Regions from separate parts of the Novosphingobium decolorationis genome, predicted to be linked through region 2. Evidence: predicted binding sites of a transcription regulator. Region 2 holds the regulator's gene; the other holds the start of a gene.

Region 1 (7,334 bases), 340 kb from region 2:
CATCGGAGCCGCGCACATGATCGCGCGCCTCTATCGCCTCGATCCCGCCGAGATCCTGGGCGCGGAAAGCGTCGAGGAACAGCGCCGCCTGTTCGACGAGCGCTTCGCCCCCGTCTTCGAGCGCCGTCTCGTGCGCTGGCTTACCAACCATCCCGCCTCGCTCTTCGGCCTTGGCATTCCGCCGGCCCAGTACGACGCCCTGGGCGGCGAGCAGCGCATGGCCGATGTCCTGCGCGCGCGCCTCGAAAAGCTCGCCTGCGGCTTTCCGGTCAACGACAACTACTTTGCCTGGCAGGCCTTTTCGCGTGGCTATGGCCGCACCTGCGAGGCGCCGCTCCCGCCCTACCTCCAGCGCGACAATATCCAGGCTGTCCGCGACCGGCTGGACCGGGTGCAGGTCGAACATGCCAATTTCACCGAGACCGTGCGCGCGAGCGATCATGGCGCCTTCGACCGCTTCATCCTCCTCGATGCGCAGGACTGGATGAGCGACACCCAGCTCACCGACCTGTGGCACGAGATGACCCGCGTCGCTGCGCCGGGCGCGCGCGTCCTTTTCCGCACCGCGGCCGAGCCCACGCTGCTGCCGGGCCGGGTGCCCGACGCCATTCTCGATTGCTGGGACTACCGCGAGGACGAATCGCGCCGCGCGACCGAGGCGGACCGCTCCTCGATCTACGGCGGCGTCCACCTCTACGTGCGCAAGGGATAGGACCATGGCCAGCCAGCCCCGCGATCACGCGCGCCTGATGGACACGATCTACCGCTGGCAGCGGCCGATCTACGACCTGACGCGCAAGTACTACCTGTTCGGGCGCGACCGGCTGATCCGCGAACTGGACGCGGAGCCCGGGATGGCCGTCCTGGAACTGGGCTGCGGAACCGGGCGCAACCTTGCCCAGATTACTCAGGCCTGGCCCGGTGTCCGCCCGTTCGGCCTCGATATCTCGCGCGAGATGCTCAAGAGCGCGCGCAAACGCTTGGGCGGTCAGGGCGAACTGGCGCTCGGGGATGCGACGACTTTCGATCCCGTCGCGCTGTTTGGACGGGAGGGCTTCGACCGGATCGTCCTTTCCTATGCGATCTCGATGATCCCGGACTGGCAGTCCTGCGTGGCCCACGCGGCCGCCTGTCTCGCCCCGGGCGGCTCACTCCATATTGTCGACTTTGGCGATGCGGCGGGCCTTCCCCAACCCGCCCGGCGCGCGCTTCGGGCCTGGCTCATGAAGTTCCATGTCAGCCCGCGCCATGCGCTACCCGATGTTGCCCATGACCTGGCCCATGCCCATGGGCTTGCCTGTGGCATTCAGGATGGCCCCATGCGCTATTACCAGTTGGTGCGGCTGACGCGCTGAGGTTATGAGACGGGGCATGACCGAGCCCCATCTACGCCATCCGACGCACGAAGGTGTCGAACTCGCCGCCCGCAAGGTGGCCGAGATCCTGCCCGAGACACCCCTGCTCCCCCTCGACATCGAAGGCACCACGATCTGGTGCAAGGCCGAATGCCTGCAGCCCATCGGCGCCTTCAAGATTCGAGGCGCCTGGAACCGGCTGACCGATCTTGACGCCGAGGCCCGCACGCGCGGGGTTCTTGCCGTGTCGAGCGGCAACCACGCGCAAGGCATCGCCTGGGCCGCGCGCAAGCTGGGTATTGCCGCCACCATCGTCATGCCCACCGATGCGCCCGCCGTGAAGCTCGCCAACACGCGCGCACTTGGCGCCGAGGTGGTGCTCTACGACCGCCCCGGCGGCGTCAATCGTGACGAAGTCGCCCGCAAACTCTGCGCCGAGCGCGGGGCTACGCTCGTCCATCCCTTCGGCGACCCCTGGGTGATCGAGGGCCAGGGCTCGGTCGGGATCGAGATCGCGGCGCAGATGGGACACATGACCGGGCTGGGCCCCGACCGGATCGTCACCCCTTGCGGCGGCGGCGGCCTGGCTGCGGGCCTTGCACTTGCCTGCCCGGACGCAGCCATCGTCCCGGTTGAGCCCGAAGGCTGGGACGATGTCTGCCGCAGCCTTGCCGCCGGAAAGATCCTGCCCGTCGGGCCCGACGCGCCGCCAACGGCGTGCGATGCGCTGCAGACACCCGCGACGCACCCCATCAACTTCGCGGTGCTCTCGCTGCACTGCCCCTTCGGGCTGACCGTCACCCCGGCCGAAGTGCGCCGCGCCCAGCGCCTCGCCTTCGAGAAACTCCGCCTCGTCGTCGAACCGGGCGGCGCGGCCGCGCTGGCTGCCGTCCTTGCGGGCAAAGTCGAGGTCGGCCCGCAGACCGCCGTCGTCCTCTCGGGCGGCAATACCGATACACAAGCCTTCGCAAAGGTCTTGACCTCCAACGACTGACACGCGAGCCCACACCATGGACTTCAACGACCAACTGCGCCGCTACTTCGGCACCGACGATCCCACCACCATCAGCCCCGGCGCGCTCGAGAGCGGACTGGAAAAGATGAAGGTGGACCTGGGCATGGAGAAAGACCCCGGCCGCCGCTTCGCGCTCTGGGCGCTCATGCACATGTTCGGACAGGCCCCCGACCTCGACGTGGCCTTCAAGGACGAGGCCGAACGCGAGGCGGCCCGCAATTTCCTCGACCTGCTGGATCGAAGTTCCTGAGGCAGGTCCACAAGGTGTGAAGGGATGATTGCCGAGGGCCATTGCCCTCGGGCTCCCAGACCTGTCGAGTTCACCTTTGACGCGCCACCGTGGCTGGAGGCGGTGAGGTCGCCCATTCCGGGGTCAAGGGGCAATGGCCCCTTGGATGAATTCCTTCTTGTTCTCTTGCTCCTCGATTCCCGAACTTCGTCCCGCCCGATCACGGCAAAACGAAAAGAGCCCCGACTTTGCAGCCGGGGCTCTTTTCGTTTTGATCATGCCTTCCACCGCTTCGCGGCGAAGGTACGGGAAGCCTTATTCCTCGTCTTCTGCCGAGGGGCCGACCATCATCTCTTCGGAGAGGCCTTCGCGCTGGCCGCGGATCGCCTTCTCGAGCCGATCACAGACTTCCGTGTTCTCCTTAAGGAAATTCTTGGCGTTCTCGCGGCCCTGGCCGATGCGGATCGAATCGTAGCTGAACCACGAGCCCGACTTCTCGACGATACCCGCCTTCACGCCCAGATCGAGGATCTCGCCGATCTTGGAGATGCCCTCGCCGTACATGATGTCGAACTCGACCTGCTTGAAGGGCGGGGCCACCTTGTTCTTCACCACCTTCACGCGGGTCGAGTTGCCGATGATGTCGTCACGATCCTTGATCTGGCCGGTGCGACGAATGTCGAGACGGACCGAGGCGTAGAACTTGAGCGCGTTACCGCCCGTCGTCGTCTCCGGGTTGCCGTACATGACACCGATCTTCATGCGCAGCTGGTTGATGAAGATCACCATGCACTTGGAACGGTTGATCGAGCCGGTCAGCTTGCGCAGCGACTGGCTCATCAGGCGGGCCTGGAGGCCGACGTGGCTGTCGCCCATCTCGCCTTCGATTTCCGCGCGGGGAACGAGCGCGGCGACCGAGTCTACCACCAGCACGTCGATCGCGTTCGAGCGCACCAGGGTGTCGGTGATCTCCAGCGCCTGCTCACCGGTGTCCGGCTGCGAAACGACCAGCTCATCGATGTCCACGCCCAGCTTCTTGGCGTAGACCGGATCAAGCGCGTGCTCGGCATCGACGAACGCCGCCGTGCCGCCATTCTTCTGCGCCTCGGCAATGACGTGCAGCGCGAGCGTGGTCTTGCCCGAGCTTTCCGGGCCGTACACCTCGATCACGCGGCCCTTGGGCAGGCCGCCGATGCCGAGTGCGATGTCGAGCCCCAGCGAGCCGGTCGAGATCGCCTCGACCTGCATCGTTTCCTTCGAGCCCAGCTTCATAGCCGAGCCCTTGCCAAACGCACGGTCGATCTGTGCGAGTGCCGCGTCGAGCGCCTTCTGACGGTCCATCGCGTCCTTTTCCTTGCCTTCCTGGATCAGCTTGAGCTGAGCAGCCATAAAACTTCCCCTGTGCTACCGGGCTGACCGGAAAGGTCAACGTCACCGAGGACTATGTATTCCATTTGTTCTCCGCGAACAAGATGAGAACATCTGCATTTGAACAAATTTTAACCGCCTGCCGGTGGGCGTGCAGCGGGCCGCATCGACCATCCACATGGCGCAGGCACGCACGCTCTGGCCGCACGTAACCCCGCTCCTAAACCTTCCGAAACGGGGACTTTTCGGCGGCGCACACCTCCACCACCCTCGGATGATCGCCTGTACGCCTTCGCCCACTTGCGCCACTCACAGCCCGCCAGCACCGGTCACCAAGGCCCGCACATCATGGCCACAGCGACACGGATCCACGAACCGTCCGTTTCCACAGTTTCGAACAGAGGCGCGCGGAGTCGGCGCTACTTTGCGGTGCGGGCGAGAACCTCACCGACCTTTTCGGAGAGCTGCTGCACCGAAAACGGCTTGGGCATGAACCAGGCATTGGCGAGCCCGATTTCCTTGCGCAATTGCTCCTCGGCATAGCCGGACATGAACAGCACCGGCATGCCCGGCACGATGGCGCGGATCTCGCGCGCCATGCCGGGTCCGTCGAGGCTGGGCATGACGACGTCGGAGACGACCAGGTCAAATCCGCCCCCGGCCGCGATCACGTCCTCGACCTTGGCAAGGCCGTCCTCGCCATCCTCGGCGCAGGTCACTTCGTAGCCCTGGCGCACCAGCGCACGCTCGGCGATGATCCGGACGGTCACTTCGTCCTCGACGAGCAGGATGCGCCCGCCCCCGGCCCACTGGCTCGGCTCGGTCTCGGCCTGCGCTTCGGGTGCGTCGGCCTCCACCTGCGCGCCCGGAGCGGGATGGTAGACGGGCAGGTAGACCACGAAGCGCGTGCCCTTGCCCGGTTCGCTTTCGGCGAAGATGAAGCCGCCCGACTGCTTGACGATGCCATAGACGGTGGAGAGCCCAAGGCCGGTGCCCTTGCCCTGCTCCTTGGTGGTGAAGAACGGCTCGAAAATCTTGCCGATGACCTCGGGCGGAATGCCGCCGCCCGTATCCTCGACAATAAGCGCGGTGTAGTCACCCGCCGGGATGATCTCGCTGCGCGAGGTGCGCGCGTCGCTTGTCAGGACCTTGCGGGTGGAGAGGGTGAGCTTGCCCGATCCATCGCCGCGCCCCTGCATCGCATCGCGCGCATTGACGCACAGGTTGACGATCACCTGCTCCAACTGCGTGGGGTCGGCGCGCACGGGGCCCAGATCACGGTCGTGCTTGACCACCAGTTCGATCTTCTCACCAATGAGGCGGCGCAGCATCTGCGAGACGTCGGCCACCACGTCGGGCAGCTGGAGCACTTCCGGGCGCAGCGTCTGCTGGCGCGAGAAGGCAAGAAGCTGGCGCGTCAGCGAGGCCGCCCGGTTGGAATTGGCCCGGATCTGCTGGATGTCGTCGTAGTCGGAATCGCCGGGCGTATGGCGCATCAGCATAAGATCGCAGGTGCCCAGGATAGCGGTCAGCACGTTATTGAAATCGTGGGCAACACCGCCCGCCAACTGGCCCACGGCCTGCATCTTGGTCGCCTGCGCGACCTGGCGCTTGAGCCGGGTTTCCTCCGAGGTATCCGTGAGCCCCAGGAGAACCGCCGCATCGCCCAGCCCCCGCACACCGGCAAGGCTGAGCGAGACCGGATCCTCCGCCTGTGCGGACAGGCGCACGGCAATGTCGCCTGCGCTGGACGGACCTTGCGCAAAGCGGCGGATCGCCTCGGAGAGCGCCCTCTTGTCCTCGCGCACGACGAGGTCGGTGGGATAAGTCGGTGCGTCCTCGCCCTCACGGCCAGCCGCGCGCATGAACGCCGAATTGGCAAAGAGCAGGCGGCCATCGCGATCCGCCATGGCAAGCCCCAGCGGAAGCTGCGCCAGAAGCGCTTCCAGGTGCGGTGAAGCCCCGCTGCCTCCGGCGCGCGCGCCGATCCCCTGCGAGGCGGGAACCGCCAGCATCAGCGACGGCGTCGTCGTCTCGTCGAGCGGGTCGGGCGTATCGGGATCGGCGACCGGCACGGCGTAGAGAACCATCGGCTCGCCATGGCTTTCGCTGCGGGCCCAGCTGATCGTGTCGTTCTCGTCACGGGCGAGAAGTTCGATGAAGTCGGTTCCGGCAAGGCTTGCCTCGGGATCGCCCGCCGCCTGTTCGGCAAAGAGCGCGCTGGCCGCGCGGATCGTGCCATCCGGCTCGACCAGCGCGGCGGCGATTCCCCCCCGTGCCAGCCCCCGGCCAAGGCCGCCTTCGAGATGCTGCGCGAAGCCTCCGACAAGATCGGGCGCGGACTGGGGCGTGAAGGTCCAGATCAGGAAATCGTCACCGCGCCCGGCCCGGCGCAGCTGCGCGGTCCAGAGCGGAGCACCGAGCCCAGCCGGGGCCTCGGCCGCGACATCGCACGTGGCCTGTCCGTCGCGCAGGGCCATGCGCGTCGCCTGGGCGAGGCGCTCCTGCGAGGCCGCATCGAGCGCTAGCATCGGCGGCGCGCTCGCGACCCCGAACTGGCTCTCAAAGATGGTGTTGGCGCAAGTCAGCCGCCCGGCCCTGTCGGTAATCGCGACGGCCACGTCCGGACGCTCGATCGCGGCGACCGTCACCGACCAGTCGGGCTGGGCAAAATCGGGGCTGGCGACTTCGCCGCCGCGCCGGGACAGAACGAAGGCCAGTCCTGCAAAAACGAGCATGGCTCCGCCAAAGACCGCGCTGAGCACTGGATCGCGGGCCAGGACCCAGACCAGGGCGAGGCTGGCGGCAAGAGCACCGACCACGACCAGCACATCGATCAGGGAGCGGCGGTTTGCAGGCTGCGGCGTATCCTCGGCTGAGATCACTCGTCCTGTTCCGTCCTCATGTCCGGCGGCGTGCGCCCACGCTTGCCCGGCTTGCGCAGGCGGCGCTCGCGCTGCTTATGCCCGATCCAGTACCGCCATACCCAACCCGCGACAAGATAGCCCAGCGCCGAGCTGACGATGGCAAGGATGACGAAGCCGAGCGCGGCCTGGCCTGCGGAATGGGCAAACCAGTTGACATCGTTCCACACGCTGCTGCCCTGCGCGGCGGCCTGCACCACCTCATCGGCGCTTCCCGGCTTCAGGAAGAAGTGCCCGACGCGGTTCGCGACCACGAACCAGAAGGGCAGGGTCAGCGGGTTGGTCACGAAAGTGAGGAGCGCGGCGACCGCCACGTTCGCGCGGGCCGGAAAGGCCAGCAGGCAGGCCAGGAAGATCTGCCCGATCGGGATGATGAAGGCTGCGAACAGGCCTAGCGCCACGCCGCGTGGCACCGAACGGCGGGTAAAGCGCCAGAGCTCGGG
Region 2 (7,334 bases):
ACCGCCGAGGACACCCTCCGGGACATCGGCATCGGCTTTCTCTTTGCGGCCAAGCACCACCCCGCGATGGGCCGCATCATGCCGATCCGCAAGGCCATCGCGCGCCGCACGATCTTCAACCTGATGGGCCCGCTTGCCAACCCGGCCAACGTCTCGCGCCAGCTGGTCGGCATCGCCCGTCCGGCCTATGTCCCCATTTACGCCGAGGCGCTGGCCCGGCTCGGCACGGTCCACTCAATGGTCGTCTCGGGCGACGAGGGCCTCGACGAGCTCAGCCTGGCAGGTGGCAACGAAGTCGCCGACGTTGCGGGCCGCGACGTCGCGATGAAGCGCGTGACCGCCGCCGAGCTTGGCCTGTCGAGCGCCCCGGTCGAAGCCATCCGCGGCGGAGACCCGGCCTTCAACGCGCAGGCCCTGCGGAACCTGCTCCAGGGTGAACCCGGCGCCTACCGCGACGCCGTGCTGCTCAACGCAGCAGGCGCGCTGATGGTCGCGGGCGAAGTCGAGAGCTGGGCCGAAGGCGTCGAGGAAGCCGCCGAGGCCATCGACAAGGGCCTTGCCAACGCCCTCCTCAACTGCTGGATCGCCGCGACCAAACCGCGCGGCTGACAACAGGGAATCCCATGTCCGACAAGCTGACCGAAATCTGCGAGACCAAGCGCGGCGAAGTGACCGTGCGCAAGACCCTCTCGACGCTGGACGAACTCGACGCGCAGGCCTCCTTCCAGAGCGCGCCGCGCGGCTTCGAGGCCGCGCTGCGTACCAAGGCCCAAGGTGGCTTCGCGCTCATCGCCGAGATCAAGAAGGCAAGCCCTTCCAAGGGTCTCATCCGCCCCGACTTCCGGCCCGCCGAACACGCGAAGGCCTATGAAGCGGGCGGCGCGGCCTGCCTCTCGATCCTGACCGACGCGCCCTACTTTCAGGGGCATGAGGATTTCCTTGTCGAGGCCCGCGCCGCGGTTTCGCTGCCGGTGATCCGCAAGGACTTCATGATCGACCCCTGGCAGGTCGCCGAAGCCCGCGCGATCGGGGCCGACGCGATCCTCATCATCGTCGCCGCGCTGGACGATACGCAGATGGCCGAGATCGAGGCCGCCGCGCACGAACGCGGCATGGACTGCCTTGTCGAAGTTCACAACGAAGCCGAGATGGAACGTGCAAGTCGTTTGAAATCAAGGCTTATTGGCGTCAACAACCGTGACCTCAAGCGCTTTGTCACCGACATCGGCATCACCGAGCGGCTCGCCCCGCTTGCGCCCGAGGGCGCGCTCCTGGTCAGCGAGAGCGGCATCAACCGGCACGAGGACCTCGTGCGCCTCTCGGCCTGCGGCGCGCGCACCTTCCTGGTCGGCGAAAGCCTGATGCGCGAGGCCGATGTCGAGGCCGCGACCCGGCGCCTTCTCACCGGCGCCTGAAGAGCGCGAAAAGGGGCTGTCCTACACCGCCGCGATCTGCAAGGATCTCACGCAATGACGCCCCTTCGCGCCTCCTTCCCGACCCTTGCCGAGATGCCGCAGGAAGGGGGCCGGACAGTTGGCCCCCTGGACTGTGTCAACTGTGTCAACCTGATGTCCCCTCCCTGTCATTTACCCTTGCGCCAAGGACCCCTCTCGTGAGCTCATCGCTTAGCCATATCGACACGGACGGCACCGCGCGCATGGTCGATGTCGGCGCCAAGGCCGAAACCCGCCGCCTCGCGGTGGCCAGCGGCACGATCACCATGACCCGCGAGGCGCTCGACGCCGTGCGCGCCGGCGATGCGCCCAAGGGCGACGTGCTGGGAACGGCGCGCATCGCAGGCATCCTCGCGGCCAAGAAGACCGCCGATCTCATCCCGATGTGCCACCCCCTCCCCCTCGATGCGGTGAACCTCGATTTCACCTTCGAGAAAGAGGAAGAGTTCACCGGCTCCATCCGCGCCACCGCGACCGCCTCGATAACCGGCAAGACCGGCATCGAGATGGAGGCCATCACCGCCGTCTCGATCGCGCTTGTCACGATCTACGACATGGCCAAGGCGCTCGATAAGGGCATGGTCATCTCGGATATCCGCCTCGTCGAGAAGCAGGGCGGCAAGTCGGGCCACTGGAAGGCCGAAGGCTGGGTATGAGCACCGCGCCTTCTCCCGACACGCCCGTCATGACGCCCCCGATCCCGCTCGAAGAGGCACAGCGCCGCCTCCTTGCTCTCGCCGATCCGATGCGCCGCGAGCATGTCGACATGACAGGCGCCATCGGCCGCTATCTTGCAGAACCGCTGCTCGCCCGCCGCACCCAGCCCGCCGGGCACCTTTCCGCCATGGACGGCTACGCGGTCACCGATGGCGATCTTGCCGGCCCCTGGACCATCGTGGGCGAGAGTGCCGCCGGGCACCCCTTCACCGGCACCATGGCGCGCGGTGACGCGGTGCGCATCTCGACCGGCGCGCTGCTGCCTTGCGACGCCGCCGCCGTGATCGTGCAGGAAGATCTCACGCGCAGCGACGATGCACTCGCGCTCACCGGCTCAGGCCCCAGCCCGCAGGATCGCCACGTGCGCCGCCTCGGCTCGGACTTCGTGACCGGAAAGGAAGTCCTTCCCGCCGGAACCCGCATCGGCCCTGCGCAGATCGCGCTCGCCGTCTCGGCCGGGCACAGGCACCTACCCGTCTTCCGCGCGCCCGAAGTCGCGATCATCGACAGCGGCGATGAGCTCTCCTCCGACCCGGAGAACTGCGCCACGCACCAGATTCCGGCGAGCAATGGCGCCATGCTGGAGGCAATGGTCGCCGGGCTCGCGGTCCAGACACGCCGCATCGGCCCGGTCGGAGATACGCTCGACGCGCTCCTGGGGGCCTTCGACGAAGCCGCCCATGCCGACGTCATCGTCACCAGCGGCGGCGCGTCCGTTGGCGACCACGACCTCATCCGCCCCGCGCTCGAAGCCTGGGGCGCGAAGCTCGACTTCTGGCGCATCGCGATCAAGCCGGGCAAGCCGCTCCTCGTCGCCACCCGCCCCCGCTCGCAGCGCCGCCAGATCATCATCGGGCTGCCCGGAAATCCGGTGTCTGCACTCGTTACGGGCTACCATTTCCTGCTCCCGCTGCTGCGCCGGCTGATGGGCGCGCTCGATCCTGCTCCTATGGTCGTCACCACCCGCCTCGACGGGGACCTCCCGGCCACCGGCGCACGCCGCGAATTCCTGCGCGGCACCTGGGACGGGGAATGCGTGCGCGCCGTGCGGGTTCAGGACAGCGGGGCCCTGGGCGCTCTTGCGGGCAGTAACGTGCTCATCGAGCGTCCTGCGAACGGACCGGAAACACCGTCTGGCGCAAACGTGCGCATCTACATACTCCAGAACGGCGGTATCGCTTGACGTGGGAAATTCTGTTGCTTAATTGTTCTCAAAATGTTCACAAGTGGAACATCCAGAAGAACAGCTGATGCGCGGGAAGCCGAATTTCCGTGTGCGGCACGCGCAGGAAAGAGGCAGCGAACATGTTGACCCGCAAGCAGCACGAATTGCTCCGGTTCATCCAGACCCGGCTTGACGAAACCGGCATTTCGCCCAGCTTCGAAGAAATGAAGGACGCGCTGGACCTCAAGTCCAAGTCGGGCGTGCACCGACTGATTTCAGCGCTGGAGGAACGCGGCTTCATTCGCCGCCTGCCCAACCGCGCCCGCGCGCTCGAAGTGCTGCGCCGCGCCGACGAAGGCGGCCAGGCGGCCCCTGCGGCCGGCTCGAATGTCATTCCTTTCACAAAGCCCGAGGCCGCCACTCCCGCATCGGCACCCGATGTGATCGAGATCCCCTTGCACGGACGCATCGCCGCGGGCGTCCCGATCGAAGCGCTGGAGGACCAGGCGATCCTGCCCGTTCCCGCCGCGCTTCTGGGCGCGGGTGAACACTATGCGCTGGAGGTCTCCGGCGATTCGATGATCGAAGCGGGCATTCTCGACGGCGACTTTGCCCTCGTGAAGCGCACCGAGATCGCCAACGATGGCGAAATCGTGGTCGCCCTCGTGCGCGGCGAGGAAGCGACGCTCAAGTACCTGCGCCGTGAAAACGGCATGATCCGTCTCGACCCGGCCAACGCGGCCTATGAACCGCAGATCTATGCGGCCGACGAGATCAAGGTGCAGGGCAAGCTCGCAGGCCTCCTGCGTCGCTACTTCCACTGAGCCGACCGGATCGCAGCGCCACGCGCGCTAACGATCCGGAGACGACGGTGATGGCATGGGCGGGATGAGGTCCTGCAAGGACATCTCTCCTGTCCGTCCACGCCACCATCCATGCATGCCCTGCCCCTGCGCGACATTGCGCACCGCGCCGCGCGACAGATCAACGCTCAGGCCTCCCGTCTGGCTGAGCGTCCCCCGGTCAGCCTTGAACCAGCGCGGCCGGCATGCCCGCGGCAGCCAGCGATCCGAAATCACGATGTCAGCCCGGTCGCAGGCGGCGGCGAGCTCTCTTTCGGGTACGATGTCCCGGCTCCTCGACAACAACACGGTCGCTGCACGCTCCCGCATCTGCAAGGTGATCGAACAGAAATCGGCGTTACAGCGCGCGCCCGGATGATCGGGGAGGTAGATCGCCTCCCCGCGCAGCCCCGCATTCTCCTGGAAATTGTCACGCACATAGTCACTGCGCGTGTCGCGCAGCAGCAGCAGCCTTGGCGCATCACGCCCGGCCGTCCGCTCCACAACGCCTACGTTGCGGCCATCCCCGGCGATCAGCAGATCAGGCGGTGCCTGATTATAGAGGACAAGAGAGCCCGCGACGCAGGGGAGAGCGCCCAGCAGACGCGCCTTTCCGACCAATAGGGCCAGCCAGAATCCTCCGGCAAGGAACAACGTGAAGGCCACCTCGCCCATGCCCGGCACCAGCGTCACCGCCCCCGGCTGCGCCGAGACCCAATGCGCCAGTCCCAGCACCGCATTGATGGTCCATCCCACGACGGCCCAGAGCGGCGCACCAAGGGACACGATATCGGCCGCCAGGGCCAGAACCACTCCGGGCATGATCACAAAGGTCGTCAACGGAATTGCGACGAGATTGGCCAAGGAGCCGTAGAGACCGGCCTTGTGAAAGTGGAACAGCGCAATCGGCATCAGGGCGAGCTCGATCACCAGCCCGGTCAGCATGAGCATGCCGAACCAGCGCACGCCGCGCATCCAGGCCGGCTCCTCGCGGGGACCGAGGAAATTGCGCACGGGTGCAGAGGTCGACAAAGCCACGATGGCAAGGACAGCGGCAAAGCTCATCTGGAAGCTTGGTCCCACCACGGCTTCAGGCCATAGAAGCATGACGGCGAATGCCGCCACTGCCAGAATTCGCAAGGACAGTGCTTCGCGCCCCAGCGCCAGGGCACCAAGCACGAGCAGCGCCGCGATACACGAACGAACCGTCGGCACCTGCGCGCCGGTCAGCAGCGTATAGCCAATCCCCCCCAGCGCAGCGAGCCCGGAGGCCAATACCGGCAACCGTACTCGCAGTGCCAAGGCCGGCCACAAGGCGAGCGTGCGCACGGACAGGAAATAAATAAGGCCAATCACGGCCGTCTCGTGGAGCCCGCTTATGGCCAACAGATGCGCGAGGCCGGAATCGCGCATGGCCTGCGCATCGTCGGCCGTGATGCCTCCCCGATCCCCGGTGACGAGCGCCACCGCAATGCCATTCGCCCGCTCATCAACCTGCTCACGAACATGCGCGGCCAGTCGGCGCCGAACGCGTGCCAACGGCGCTTCCCCTCCTTCCGCTGGCTCCAGGACGGTGACGGGCTTCAGGATCGTTCCCGAACCGGCAAGTCCGGCAAACCAGGCCGTTCTTGCAAAATTATAACCACCCGGGAGCAGCGGCGCTGCCGGCGGCATGATCCTCGCCTCAAACTCGATGAGACTGCCCTCGCTGATCTCAGCCGATCGGACAGATTCGCCCTCGGACAGCTCATCCGGCAGGTTGAGCCGGATCTTGAGAGCCCGCCCGCTTGCCTGGTCGCGCGTGGCGACCACCAACCGGCGGCGCGATTGGGCCGATTGCGACTCCACCGCGAGCACCCTCCCCGTGAATGCTCCATACAAAGGCCGCTCGATGGGAGGTGTTCCCACCATCATGGAGCGGCCCCAGATCAGGACGCAGCCCGCCGCGACCGTCAGGGGCACCCAAAAAAAAGCTTGCGAGACAGTTTGAAACGCACCACATCGCCGCCAGCAAACTCGGGTCGCCAAGCTTGCTGCACAGCACAACGCAATGAGGCCTGCCCATTGGGACGGCTTCGGAAGCGCAAACCATGCCGCGATGCCGGTCCCGAAAGCCACGGAAAGCCACGGGACACGATCACGACACGATTGCGAAAGAAATCCTTCGATTGCCGCCAAAGCACTCGACAAGTTGCGTTCGCTGTTCCATTGCCGACCCCGCAATGCAGCGTCTCCGGACATGATGTCCGGGCCCACAATTTTACCGGGTCGGGTGACCTCGATCGCCATGCCCGGAATAGGACAGAAGGTGATTGGAATGGCAAGTGGAAGTGCAACGAGCGGATCGAGCGGCACCAAGGCCGTCGTTACGCGCTTTGCTCCCTCGCCGACCGGCTTTCTGCATATCGGCGGTGCCCGCACCGCGCTGTTCAACTGGCTCTTTGCCCGCCACCACGGTGGCAAGTATCTTCTGCGCATCGAGGACACCGACCGTGCCCGCTCGACCGATGCCGCGATCGAAGCCATCTTCGACGGCCTCTCCTGGCTGGGACTGAATGGTGATGAGGAACCCGTGTTCCAGTTCGCCCGTTCCGAGCGTCACGCCGAAGTCGCCGCGAAGCTGCTGGAGGCCGGACAGGCCTATCGCTGCTACCTGACCAGCGAACAGCTCGCGGAACGCCGCCAGAAGGCGCAGGATGAGCGACGTCCTTTCCGCCTCGACAGCGAGTGGCGCGATGCCGACGCTGCGCAGTGGCCGGATGATCAACCCTACGTGGTGCGCGTCAAGGCTCCGCGCGATGGCGAGACCACCATCGATGACCAGGTCCAGGGCCCGATCACGGTTCAGAACCGCGAGCTCGACGACTTCATCATCCTGCGTTCGGACGGCACGCCGACCTACATGCTGGCCGTGGTTGTCGATGACCGCGACATGGGCGTTACCCACGTCATTCGCGGCGATGATCATATCAACAACGCGTTTCGCCAGCTGGTGATCCTGCGCGCGATGAACGAGATCGAGGGTGGCTGGGAAGACCCTCTCTACGCCCACATTCCACTCATCCACGGCGCTGATGGCGCCAAGCTTTCCAAGCGCCATGGTGCGCTCGGTGTCGATGCCTACCGCGACGAGATGGGCCTCCTGCCCGACGCGGT

What was found. The regulator LexA, encoded in region 2, represses DNA repair genes until DNA is damaged. The targets are predictions, from matches to a motif close to GTTCCNCNCTTGTTCT.
Region 1: the regulator LexA is predicted to act here: its motif matches at 4,064-4,079, upstream of recA (recombinase RecA).

What each region holds. Positions count from the first base shown of each region.
Region 1 covers NZ_CP054856.1:970,846-978,179, forward strand. Annotated here, with positions in the region: gene HT578_RS04480 (BtaA family protein) at 1-712, shown strand, start outside; gene HT578_RS04485 (class I SAM-dependent methyltransferase) at 717-1,355, shown strand; gene HT578_RS04490 (threonine ammonia-lyase) at 1,372-2,349, shown strand; gene HT578_RS04495 (hypothetical protein) at 2,366-2,620, shown strand; gene recA (recombinase RecA) at 2,915-3,988, opposite strand; gene HT578_RS04505 (hybrid sensor histidine kinase/response regulator) at 4,387-6,852, opposite strand; gene HT578_RS04510 (DUF2062 domain-containing protein) at 6,849-7,334, opposite strand, start outside.
Region 2 covers NZ_CP054856.1:630,462-637,795, forward strand. Annotated here, with positions in the region: gene trpD (anthranilate phosphoribosyltransferase) at 1-609, shown strand, start outside; gene trpC (indole-3-glycerol phosphate synthase TrpC) at 624-1,415, shown strand; gene moaC (cyclic pyranopterin monophosphate synthase MoaC) at 1,613-2,110, shown strand; gene HT578_RS02865 (molybdopterin molybdotransferase MoeA) at 2,107-3,354, shown strand; gene lexA (transcriptional repressor LexA) at 3,477-4,160, shown strand; gene HT578_RS02875 (ComEC/Rec2 family competence protein) at 4,188-6,533, opposite strand; gene gltX (glutamate--tRNA ligase) at 6,496-7,334, shown strand, end outside.